Regions from separate parts of the Microcystis panniformis FACHB-1757 genome, predicted to be linked through region 2. Evidence: predicted binding sites of a transcription regulator. Region 2 holds the regulator's gene; each other region holds the start of a gene.
The links. Region 2 encodes NtcA, which controls nitrogen genes in cyanobacteria. Its sites were predicted from a motif close to TTTGTANCNNNNGNTACAAA; they were not measured.
Positions count from the first base shown of each region.

Region 1: glnA (type I glutamate--ammonia ligase) is a predicted target of NtcA. The motif match lies at 1,486-1,505, and genes of this name have one in related genera.
Region 3: VL20_RS11565 (ammonium transporter) is a predicted target of NtcA. The motif match lies at 2,769-2,788, and genes of this name have one in related genera.

Region 1 covers NZ_CP011339.1:3,830,322-3,834,538, reverse strand. The annotation lists gene sppA (signal peptide peptidase SppA) at 1-746, opposite strand, end outside; gene glnA (type I glutamate--ammonia ligase) at 1,581-3,002, shown strand; gene VL20_RS18410 (hypothetical protein) at 3,351-3,758, shown strand; gene VL20_RS18405 (ABC1 kinase family protein) at 3,771-4,217, opposite strand, start outside.
Region 2 covers NZ_CP011339.1:5,464,195-5,468,411, reverse strand. The annotation lists gene VL20_RS25725 (Uma2 family endonuclease) at 1-40, shown strand, start outside; gene VL20_RS25720 (Uma2 family endonuclease) at 121-705, shown strand; gene VL20_RS25715 (DUF3084 domain-containing protein) at 719-2,206, opposite strand; gene ntcA (global nitrogen regulator NtcA) at 2,214-2,891, opposite strand; gene fabI (enoyl-ACP reductase FabI) at 3,106-3,882, shown strand; gene VL20_RS25700 (UPF0175 family protein) at 4,031-4,217, opposite strand, start outside.
Region 3 covers NZ_CP011339.1:2,409,600-2,413,816, forward strand. The annotation lists gene VL20_RS11560 (ammonium transporter) at 1-960, opposite strand, end outside; gene VL20_RS11565 (ammonium transporter) at 1,136-2,572, opposite strand; partial or broken gene ribD (bifunctional diaminohydroxyphosphoribosylaminopyrimidine deaminase/5-amino-6-(5-phosphoribosylamino)uracil reductase RibD) at 2,973-4,069, shown strand.

The DNA.
Region 1 (4,217 bases), 1.6 Mb from region 2:
CCTAGGGGTATTGGGGAACGATTGCCCGTCAGACGACTGAGGAGGGGTTTCGGTTCTTCGATAGTCTGACATTTAGTTTTATCTGGGGGTAATCCTGCCAATTCTAGCGCCCAAAGTCGGGCATCTTCCTCGGTTCCCAAGCGATCAACCACTCCTAATTCTAACGCCTGTTGGCCGGTAAAAATGCGCCCATCGGCAAAACTTTTCACCTGATTGACATCTAAATTTCTCGCTCCGGCGACGGTTTGCAGAAATTGCTGATAACTGGTATCGATCATATCCTGGAGAATTCTTTCTTCTTCATCAGTTAATTCTCGATCGAAGGAGAGAATATCTTTATAGGGGCCAGATTTAATCACTTTAAACGAAACTCCCACCTTATCCAACAATCTTTCCAGATTGTTCCCTCTGAGGATAACACCGATCGAGCCAGTAATCGTGCCGGGGTTAGCCATAATATAATTAGCTCCCATACCGATATAAACGCCGCCAGAGGCGGAAATATTGCCAAAACTAGCGATTATTTTCGTGTTTTTTTGTAACCGCTTCAATGCTTCATAAATTTCTTGGGAATCCCCCACGGTTCCCCCGGGGGAGTCAATGCGGAGAAGTAGGGCGGGATATTGCCTTTCTTTGACGATTTCTAGGGCTTTTAAGACTCTTTTGCGGGTATCGGAGGCAATTGCACCTGTAATTTCTATTCGAGCGATTTGTTTGTGGGTTTTCGGTTTAAAAGGCCAGACCATCAGGTTTAAATATCTCTCAAAAAAGGACTCTTTCTAATCTAACGCTTTGATCGTTCCGGGTTAAGCAGACGTTATATTTCAGAATTTAAGGACAAAATGTCTGGTTAAGTGTTTGACATCCTCACGGCCAGGGCCGGACGGTGATGACCGGGCAGCTCGAACAAGATTTATTCAGCAAACCCTAATTAGGGCTGGCTGAATAATGGTAAAACCCTTTTAAAATAAGGCTTTTGACCTGTTAAAATCCGATGTTAGTGCCAGAATATAGGATTAGGACATTCAAAAAACTTGCATTATCCTTCTCTTAGTAGATAAACTGGTACAAAAAAGAAGGGCAACAAAGCCTGAAACGACCGGCTACTGACGACCGGCTACTGACTCCTAACCCCACCAACAAACTTTTTGCCGCAGACCCTAAGTAGGGTTTGCTGAATAAATCTAAAAACCTTATCCAACAAGGTTTTTAGACTTTTTTCCCCTCAAAAAGTGCCGACCATTGGAGTGATTGGGGGAAAATTCCTGGACTTTTTCCCTGAAAATTAGCTAATTGACCACCTGAAAATCGGTAAAACCCCACACCCCACACCCCACACCCCACACCCTACCCCCACGAAAAACTTTTTGCCGCAAACCCTAAGTAGGGCAAGGGGCAGTAGAAGCTGATGGGCAAATCGCCATTCGGAGCAATTACCGACCTGAACAAGGAAATTACAGATTTTTTCAAGCTAGGATCAAAGATTTTGTATCGAAAAATACAAAACTGGTCAAAGTGACTGTTTAGGATGGATTTTTTGAGAAGCTTAAGAACCGATTCATACGTCAAAGGAGTTTTCCATGCCCGAAACGCCACAAGAAGTCTTGAAAATGATTCAGGACAACAATATTAAGATTATCGACCTGAAATTTATTGATATGCCAGGTATCTGGCAACATTGCTCGTTCTACTACGATCAAATCGATGAAAGCTCTTTCAGCGATGGTGTTGCCTTCGATGGTTCCAGTATTCGCGGTTGGAAAGCAATTAACGAATCCGATATGGCCATGGTTCCCGATCCTACCACTGCTTGGATCGATCCCTTCTACAAGGAACCTACCCTAAGCATGATCTGTAGCATCAAAGAACCGAGAACTGGTGAATGGTATAGCCGCGATCCTCGCTCTATTGCTCAGAAAGCGATCGATTATCTTAGCAGTACCGGTTTAGGTGATACCGTATATTTTGGACCGGAAGCGGAATTTTTCCTCTTTGATAGCGCTCGTTTCGACCAAACCGCCAACGCAGGCTATTACTATATGGATAGTGTCGAAGGTCGTTGGAATAGCGGTAAGGACGAAAAAGAGGGAAATCTTGCCTATAAACCCGCCTACAAACAGGGTTATTTCCCCGTTAGTCCCACCGACACCTCTCAAGATATTCGCACGGAAATGCTCTTAACCATGGCCGACTGCGGAGTTCCCATCGAAAAACATCACCATGAAGTCGCTACTGGTGGTCAAAACGAGTTAGGGATTAAATTCTCTACCCTAGTACGGGCCGCTGACTACTTGATGACCTACAAATACTGCATTAAGAACGTGGCGAAGAAATACGGTAAAACCGTCACCTTTATGCCTAAACCCATCTTTGGTGATAACGGTTCCGGGATGCACGTTCACCAGTCTATCTGGAAAGATGGTCAACCCCTGTTCGCTGGGGATAAATACGCCGGACTTAGCCAAATGGCACTGCACTACATCGGTGGTTTGCTTAGACACGCTCCCGCACTCTTAGCTTTAACTAACCCCACCACCAACTCTTACAAGCGTCTCGTCCCCGGTTTTGAGGCCCCTGTAAACCTGGCTTACTCCCAAGGTAATCGCTCCGCTTCGATTCGGATTCCTTTATCGGGAAGCAACCCAAAAGCTAAACGTTTAGAATTCCGTTGTCCTGACGCGACTTCTAACCCCTACCTCGCTTTTGCAGCTATGCTCTGTGCGGGTATCGATGGAATTAAAAATCAAATCGAACCAGGGGAACCTCTCGATGTGGATATCTACGAACTCAGCCCCGAAGAATTGTCAAAAATACCCTCTACCCCTGGTTCTCTAGAAGCAGCTCTGGAAAGTCTCGAAAAAGATCACGCTTTCTTGACCGATTCTGGTGTCTTTACCGAAGACTTTATCCAAAACTGGATCACCTACAAACTCGATAACGAAGTTAACCCGATGCGCTTACGTCCTCACCCCTACGAGTTCTCTCTCTACTACGATGTCTAAGGTTTGATTGATTAATTATTAATCCTAGGGTAGGCTTTTGTCTGCCCTTTTTTCCGCATCAGCAAGTCAGTCCCGATGAAAAAATTTTCACCACCGCAGATGAAAGAGGTTTCCTTCCCCACACCCTGCCACCACCGAAAAACTTTTTGCCGCAAACCCTAGTATAATCCCTTGCTGCCAATTAAGTAGGGAGGCACAATTATTTGTAGGATGGGTTAGCGGTAGCGTAACCCATGCGGGCGTTGGGTTTCATGCTTCAACCCAACCTCCGTTCATCTTATATTTAATTCCACCCACCCACTTAGCATAAAATACGATTAATTGACTGGTATTTTGGGGCGATAGTTTATGGAACGCGGGTTATTGTGGACACCTTTATTAATTCTATTTATTTGGTTGGCTTGGAGTGGTTGGAATGAATACCAAAAAGTGGAAATCTATCGACAATGGGCGGAAAACTTCGAGCGAGCTAAGTATGATATATATTCTGTCTTAGGTCAAAAAGATAAAATTATCACTTGGGGAAAGCCAACTCGTAAGGGAGTGATTAATTTACAAACTTTTTCCCTAGAGGAGGTCAAAGAAATCCGTCTGTTAGTTAATAATCAAGTGGTGGATTTAGATGCTCTTCCCCCGCAGGGTTCCCCTTGCCTAGAATTTATCTTTAAGGAGCGATCGCCTGAAAGAATTCCCTTTACTGAAGTTGAATTAGCCAGTCGGTGGGCGAAATTTTTACAACAACAAATCTTAATTTAATGGCGATAATTTCTAGCGCAATCTTCCTGATCGCAGGATACCGACAACTAACCATAAACCGATAAAACTAGCTGTAGCAAATAATACGGTACTAATAATAGTTAATTGCCGAGATTGGGTGCTGGCCGTAACAATAGCAGCCCCGATAATTAAGGAACCAATAATCACACTAAAAGCTAGTCGATTGGCGGAATTATCTAAACTGCGACGGAGATTATCTAAGTCGCGAATTTTCAGATTAACATTTAAAGTTTCCGAGGTTAAACCATCTAGTAAAACTTCGATTTGACGGGGAGATTTCAGGGAAAAAGATTTCAAGTCTAAAACTGTTCTTAGGGCAGTTTGTAGGGGAGTGCTACCGATTAACTGTTGTTCAAGAATATTAGTTAATAGCGGTTTGACTTCCTCCAGGATATTAATATCAGGATTAAATTTTCGGGCAGTTCCTTCTAGATTAGC
Region 2 (4,217 bases):
AAATCTTGCCGATATTTACGAAGGAATTGATTTTAATTGAGGAATAATTTATGAATGATAACCTTTTTTTCTGTGATCTAGGTTATAATCAGGAGGATTAAAAATTCTGTGACAGAGAAAATGCTAACTCGATCTCCTACCAAAACCCTCAGCTTAGAAGAATATCGTAATTTAGAAACCATAGCCGAGGTTAAACACGAATATCACGACGGAGAAATTATCGAGATGACAGGGGGAAGCATCAATCATAATCGACTGGTACGCAATTTAATTCGCTTGTTAGACAATGCTTTAAGGAAAACTATTTATGAAGTCTTTCCCAGTGATTTGCGACTATGGATACCCCAATATAATCGCGGTTTATACCCAGATTTAATGATTATTGCCGGGGAACCATTATTTAGTGATAATCGCAACGATGAAATTTTAAATCCCTGCCTAATTATCGAAGTTTTATCCCCTTCTACCTCTAGTTATGATCGGGGTGATAAATTTCGTTATTATCGTTCTATACCCCAATTAAACCAATATCTTCTCGTCAGTCAAGGGGAGATACTAATAGAATCCTATAGCAAAACCTCAGAGAATAATTGGTTATTGCAAGAATACACCCCAGCAAGGGGAATTATATCCCTAGATTCTTTAGGAATTAGCTTAAATCTTGTCGATATTTACGAAGGAATTGATTTTAATCTCAACTCCTAACTTTAGCTATCTTTTAAGAGGACGTACTAAAAACAATTTTACCATCTTTTACCGCTACCAAACGCAAAGTTAAGGGTCCAGATGTATTAGTTTTACTAGCAGCAACTGCCTCAAGTGTCTCGATAGAATTACCCGACCTTTTGACTTGATCGATAAAGTTAACTACCGTAGTTAATAAACCATCTTCCACTTGAATTGACCCTAAAACTCCCGCACTTCTAGCGCGAAATTGAGCCGAAGCTAAGAGTAAATCTAAACGCTTTTGCAGGTCTTCTTCTGTCATATTTTGCGGATCAATAGAAACGGCAGCGATTACCTGTTTCTCCTCAAAAACTCTTTGATTGGGAACCACATCAGCAAAGACACGAATCTCGGTTTCTCCTAAGACATAATTACCTGCGGAAAGGATTCTCACCACATATTCTTTACCGTCCTGTAATTGTTGACTTAACTGTTCTACCTGTGCTTTTGTGATCTTAACTAAACGCTGGTCAAAATTAGGCTGATTCGGTTGGGTGGCACGGATAGCATTCATATTCGCTTCCCGCAATAACTTATCGATAACGGTGACAATAGCTTGGGGATCAACAATACGAAAAGCTCCAAAAGATAACACCTGTCCCCGGAAAATAGCGATTTGTTTTTCCCGCAATTCTTGATAGGTTTGATAGTATTGTTCTAAAACTTCCACTTCCCGCTTAAGAAAAGCCATTTGGGTTTCTAAATCTTTTAATTTTCCCTCACGCTGTTCCAAAGCTAAATTTTTATCGACGATCGATCGATCAAGTTCTCCAATGCGTTGATCCCGGCGATCAATTTCTAGCTGTAGGGTTTTTTGTTGGGTTTCCAACTGTTGAAGTCGCGCTTGTCTGGTTGTTAATAATTTTTGTTGATTAGCCAACTCTTTATCTCTAACTTTAACGGTGGTTTGTAGTTGATTTATCTGACTAGAAAGAATTGATTTTTGTTGGAACAATTGATCCCGTTGACTGCTTAACTGTGCCTTTTGATTAGTTAAAATAACTCGTTCATTATTTAAATTAGCCACTTCCTTCCGAAACTTTTCCAACTGTCCCGAAACTAATCGCAAACGTTGACGCGAAGCTTGATAATTTTTGTTAAGAACCTCTAGACGTTTCTGCACAGCTATCTGTTCACTTTTAGCTGTTTTTAAAGCCTTTTCCACCTGATTTTTTTGTTCGGTGGTTTTTCTGACCTGACTTTCTAAATCCTTAATAGCGGCACGACGTTCATTTAAAAGACGATCCAGTTCAAAAACCCCTTGACGCAGGGATTTACTAGAAGCAAACAAGACAATTAAAGTGGAGCCGGCGATCAAAATTCCCGTTACAATCGTCATTAAAGTTGCGGTTTGTTTCGGACGCAGATTAAATAAACGCATCCTTTTCTTACCGATACGGCTCCCTATGCGATCGCCAACCGCCGCTATCAGACCACCTAAAACCACGATGGCCAAAACCAAAATATAAGCGCTAGTCATCCAGAATTTAAGTAAATTGTTGACTGAGAGCGACGGGATTATGGACGGTAATTTTCTTCTTGTAAATTGAGACCATTTCTTGATCCCGCAGCTCTCCCAATAAACGGGTGACAGTGACGCGAGTAGAACCGATCGCTTCTGCGATCGCTTGGTGAGACAATTTTAGATCCACCCGGATGCCATCGGTGGTGGGAACCCCAAAATCACGACAGAGAATTAACAAAAAACTGACCAAACGTGAACCCATATCCCGGTGAGCCAAGGTTTCGATCATCATTTCCGTTTGCAGAATCCGCGAGGACAAACCCTGCAGCATCAACATTGATAAATCGGGATTATTGCGGAGGGATCTTTCTACCTGATCGATCGGGGCCGAGAGTAATTCTACCGGAGTAAAAGCCACGGCATGATAAAAACGATCCGATCGCTGGCCGGTGAGTAAGGATAGCACACCAAAGACGCTATTTTCCCGCAGTAGAGCCACGGTAATTTCTTCTCCCGCTTCATAGACTCGCGACAACTTAACGGCTCCTTTCAGCAAAAAATAGACTCTTTCGGCGGGATCTCCAGGGAAAAAGATCGTTTTGCCACGCTCGAACAATTCCACCACCGGGGGGAAATTGCCGCTGCCGATTCGACGGAACACATCTGCTAGGGGTTTATCTTGTATTAGGGATAAGTCCATCTCACATCCAAAAAAGGGGAAAATTGTTTTTATTATGCAACGAGTGTCACCTCTATTAAACATAACCGCTGCCTAAACTGGGAAAAGTTTTGGGCGCTTTTTGCCAGACAATGGGGGAGGGGTGATCATTGCTGCCCCGTTATCTGTATCCCTATTATACCGAATCTCGCTGGGGTCGGCTATTGGGGAGATTTTTGTAAGAGAAACGAGAACTATGTTAGATTTAACGGGAAAAAACGCCCTAGTGACAGGAATTGCCAATAATCGCTCGATCGCTTGGGGAATTGCCCAACAACTCCATCAAGCTGGTGCAAATATCGGTGTCACCTATCTCCCCGACGAAAAAGGCCGCTTTGAGAAAAAAGTGCGAGAATTGGCCGATGAACTTAATCCCGCTTTTTATGTCCCCTGCGATGTCCAAAATGACCAACAGGTAGAAGATACTTTCGCTACAGTGGCGGAAAAATGGGGTAAACTGGATATTTTGATTCACTGTCTCGCTTTTGCCGATAAAGAGGGTTTAACGGGCGATTTTACCGCCATCCCTCGGGAAGCTTTCACTAAATCCCTAGATATTAGCACTTTTTCCCTAACCCGTCTAGCGCGATCAGCTAAACCTTTGATGACGGCAGGGGGAAGTATTATCACTCTTACCTATCTCGGCGGTGTCAAGGTAATTCCTAACTATAATTTAATGGGGGTGGCAAAAGCAGGTTTAGAAATGAGTGTTCGCTATTTAGCCGCGGAATTAGGTGGCCAAAAGATCCGAGTTAATGGTATTTCCGCCGGTCCAATTCGCACCTTGGCATCTTCGGCCGTGGGGGGAATTCTTGATATGATCCATCATGTGGAAGAAATCGCTCCTTTACATCGCACCGTGACACAAATTGAGGTGGGAAATACGGCCGCTTTTTTAGCCAGTGATCTTTCTAGTGGTATTACCGGTCAGATTATTTATGTAGATTCCGGTTACGAAATTATGGGAATGTAGTTTTAAGTAGGTAGGTGTTAAAAATCATCAGCGCCCCCCTTATTAAGGGTAGTAGGGTTGATTCATGAATCAACCCTACTATGAATCAACCCTAGGATCAAGGGGGTATCAAAGGCGAAATCTATCTTCAATTTAATTGAAACGACTATCATAAAAGACTATGATCGTGTTTGTTGCGAAGTTGCTGAAGAGTCTTGCGATCGCTGTCTAGATCGACTTCATCGTAATGTAAATCGGCATCGTGGTTTTTCAAAAAAGCATCCACCACCCAACGAGAAGATAGACCTAAAATACTTCCGACCTCGGCACTGGTGATTTTTTCCGCTCGGTAGGCC
Region 3 (4,217 bases), 2.6 Mb from region 2:
AGCGGGAGTAATACCCACTAATCCCCCTAAAAATCCACTAGCAATACCGATCGCCGTCGGTTTACCCCGTAAAATCCATTCTATAAGCATCCATGTCAAACCACCGGCCGAAGCGGCGATACTGGTATTAACAAAAGCTGTCGTGGCCAGGGAACTAGAGGAAAGCGCACTACCACCATTAAAACCAAACCAACCGAACCAGAGTAAACCGATACCTAGGAGAACAAAAGGCACATTATGGGGTGCATAGGTTTGGACACCAAAACTACGCCGCGGACCGATCATCCAGGCGGCCACCAGTGCGGAAATCCCGGAACTAATGTGAACAACGGTTCCACCAGCGAAATCCAGCGCCCCAGTGGCTGCCAACCAACCCTTACCCCAAACCCAGTGAGCTAGGGGAGAATAGATAAAGGTCGACCAAAGCAGTAAAAACCAAAAATAGGCTTTAAAGTTGACCCGTTCCACGATCGCCCCCGAAATTAAAGCCGGGGTGATGATGGCGAACATCATTTGATAGACCATAAACACTTGATGGGGAACGGTGGGTGCATAACCGATATCGTCAGGTGCGGCGGCGGTGACACCGTTGAGAAAAATCCAATCTAGTCCCCCGATAAAAGCTTCAATTCCCTCGCCAAAACCACTTTTACCCAGGGTGACATCGAAAGCGAGACTATAACCCCAAAGCACCCAAGTTACACCGATGACGCCCATGGCCACCAAACTCATCATCATGGTGTTGAGGACGTTACGGGAACGTACTAAACCCCCATAAAAAAAAGCCAGTCCGGGGGTCATTAATAAAACTAAAGCTGAGGAGATCAGCATCCAAGCTGTATCTCCAGCACTAATCGGATTGGGGGGAGCGGCGGCGACGGTTTCCGCAAAAACTGGGGCAACTCCGCAATTGAATCCCAGTCCCAGCAAAAGTATGGTTATTCCTACGATCTTTTTCATTGACGGTTGGTGGTTAGTAGCAAGATTAATTTTTTCTGTCCGGAAACAGACAAAAAACCGAAAGAGAAAAGGTTTAGAAGGTAATTGTAGCCACCGATCGCATTGGGGCGAGGCCTTCTTCCTTTTCTCTTTAACTTTGTCGGGGATAGATTAATCTATCTTGACAAGGTTCACCTTAACGAGCGCTAGGCGTTTCCATGTCAACACTGGAAGCATAATAGCCACCGGCAACGATATCGGACTCCTTGACGAAACCGCTATAGGCTTCCATCCCGTGTTCACCCACATCCAAACCTTCTAATTCTTCTTCGGGAGTAACACGAATACCGAGGGTAGCCTTGAGGATTGTCCAAACAATACCACTAACAATCAGGGTAAATGCCCCTACTGCCACAATTCCGATAATTTGGTTAATAAACAGTTGGAATTGACCGGTGATTAAACCCGCATCTTTGTTGAAGATACCCACGGCTAAGGTTCCAAACACACCACAGACGAGGTGAACGGAAGTCGCACCCACCGGGTCATCAATTTTCAGGTTATCGAAGAAAGCCACCGAGTAAACCACGACCACACCGGCAATTAAACCGATAATTAAGGCCGACCAATAGGATACACCATCACAACCGGCGGTAACGGCTACTAAACCAGCCAGAATACCGTTAATAATCATTGAAAGGTCGGGTTTACCATCTTTCGCCCATGCGGTCAAGGTAGCGGCAATGCCACCTGCAGCCCCGGCGAGGTTAGTGGTGACAGCGATATAGGGTACAGTTTCATTAACTGCCAAAGTAGAGCCGGGGTTAAAACCGAACCAGCCAATCCAGAGAATTAAACAACCCAGGGTCGCGATACTCATGTTATGGCCGGGTAAGGCACTGGTGCGACCGTTGATGTATTTACCCATTCTCGGGCCGAGAATTGCCGCCCCGGTTAAAGCAGACCAACCACCCACCGAGTGAACCACCGTCGAACCGGCGAAGTCTTTAAAACCAAGGTCAGCTAACCAACCGCCACCCCAAACCCAGTGACCAGTGATCGGGTACATGATACCGACGATAATTAAGCTAAAAACGAGGAAATCGACGAATTTAATCCGTTCTGCCACCGCCCCAGATACAATGGTTGCCGCCGTTCCCGCGAAAGCTACTTGGAACAGGAAGAACACCGAGGTGGGCAAAGAGGCAGGCATAACGTAGGTGGCGGGATCGCTACTGCTAAGGAACCAGCCTCCTGTACCGAAAAATTCGTTACTGACAGACCCAAACATCAGGGAGAAACCGATCGCCCAAAATGATATGGTGGAGAGGGCGAAAACGATCAGGTTTTTGGCCAGAACGTTAACGGCGTTTTTCTGACGACAGAATCCCGTTTCTAGCATCGCAAAACCCGCATTCATAAAGATCACGAGGATGGCGGCAATTAAAACCCAGATTGTATTAAGGGCGTTTTGGACATCTTCGGGGGTTAGGGGTTTCGCATCTTGGGCCTGTACGGCTGTGTTCCAAACCACGAAAATAATCGCGGACAAAGGAACACAGGCTAACCAGACAGGGTTAATTTTCGGTAACAAACCGACAAGTTCCCCAGATTTTCGAGCAATTCGTTTCATCGTTAATTCATTTACTTTTTTGAGTTAGTAGGTCGATTCATTACTGTTGAAAATAATTACCGAGCAATTATGTCCGTTCAAACGCTAAATCCTAGGAACAGAGGTCAATCATTTCAGAAGACCAAACACCTAGGGATTTATCTTGAGGTGTGAGTAGTCAATGTTTTTTGATCTTTGTTTTTTTTTATTTGAGATTTCTGTATCCTCTGATACGTTTCACTTTAAAATAACAATAGTAGATAAGTTATCAGTTATCAGATGTGAGTTTTCAGTTCACTGATTACTGTTTACTGGACGGCTACGCCGTGCCTTTGGCAACACTGAAAAAAGCTTCCCACTGATCACTGATTACTGTTTACTGATCACTGATCAAGTCTCCCCTCCTTTGGAGAAATCAACCATGGCCCAGGCAACGGAATTCGATCGCAAAATGATGCAAAGATGTCTAACCCTTGCTAGGCAAGCCTTGGGGCGGACTTCTCCTAATCCTTTGGTGGGTTCTGTGATCGTTCAAGAGGGGACAATTATCGGCGAAGGTTTTCACCCAGGGCCGGACAACCCCATGCAGAAGTTTTCGCCCTGAGACAGGCGGCAGAAAAAGCCCGTGGTGCCACTTTATACGTCAATCTCGAACCCTGTAACCACTATGGACGTACTCCACCCTGTAGCGAGGCAATTGTGCAAGCAGGCATTAAAAAAGTGGTGGTAGGGATGATCGATCCTAATCCCCTGGTGGCGGGGAAAGGCATTCAAAGATTAGCATCGGCAGGCATCGAGACGCTGGTGGGGGTGGAGGAGTCCGAATGTCGTCAACTCAATCAGGGTTTTATCCATCGCATCACCGCTAAAAAACCCTTCGGTATCCTCAAATATGCCATGACTCTCGATGGCAAAATTGCCGCTACTAGCGGTCATAGCGCTTGGATTACTAGCCCCGCTTCTCGCCAAATAGTCCATCAACTGCGATCGGCCTGTGATGCGATTATCGTCGGCGGTAGCACTGTCCGTCAAGATAATCCCCACCTCACCACTCACGGCCTCTCCGATCATAATCCCCTGCGCGTGGTCATGACTCGATCGCTCGATTTACCCCCCTCCGCCCATCTTTGGGATACCAGTCAATTTCCCACCCTTGTTTATACACAAATTGATGCTAATGTCAAGCTTAAGCAACAATTATTAACAAAAGGCGTGGAAGTGATCGAACTAACCGAGGTGACACCCACTTTAGTGATGGAAAATCTTGCTCAGAGGGGATTTTGTCAGGTTTTGTGGGAGTGCGGCGGCGGTTTAAGCGCAGCTGCGATCGCTGAGGGCATGGTACAAAAAATTATCGCTTTTATTGCGCCCAAAATCATCGGGGGAATCAAGGCACCTACTGCCGTGGGTGATTTAGGTTTCCAGTTAATGAGCCAAGCTTTACAGTTAGAAAATGTCACGGTTAATTATCTCAATCCCGATATTTTGATTGAGGGATATCTGCAAAGTGAAAAGTAGAGCTACTGCAATTCTGGCTCAATCGGCAAATCTCAACCAACCGCTTGTAAAAGTCAAAAAGTCATCAATAAACCCGATTTTTGCGCTCGAGTTCCAGAAATCGCCCTGCTGCCGTCAACTCCCTTTATCGGTACGGTTATCCCCCTAG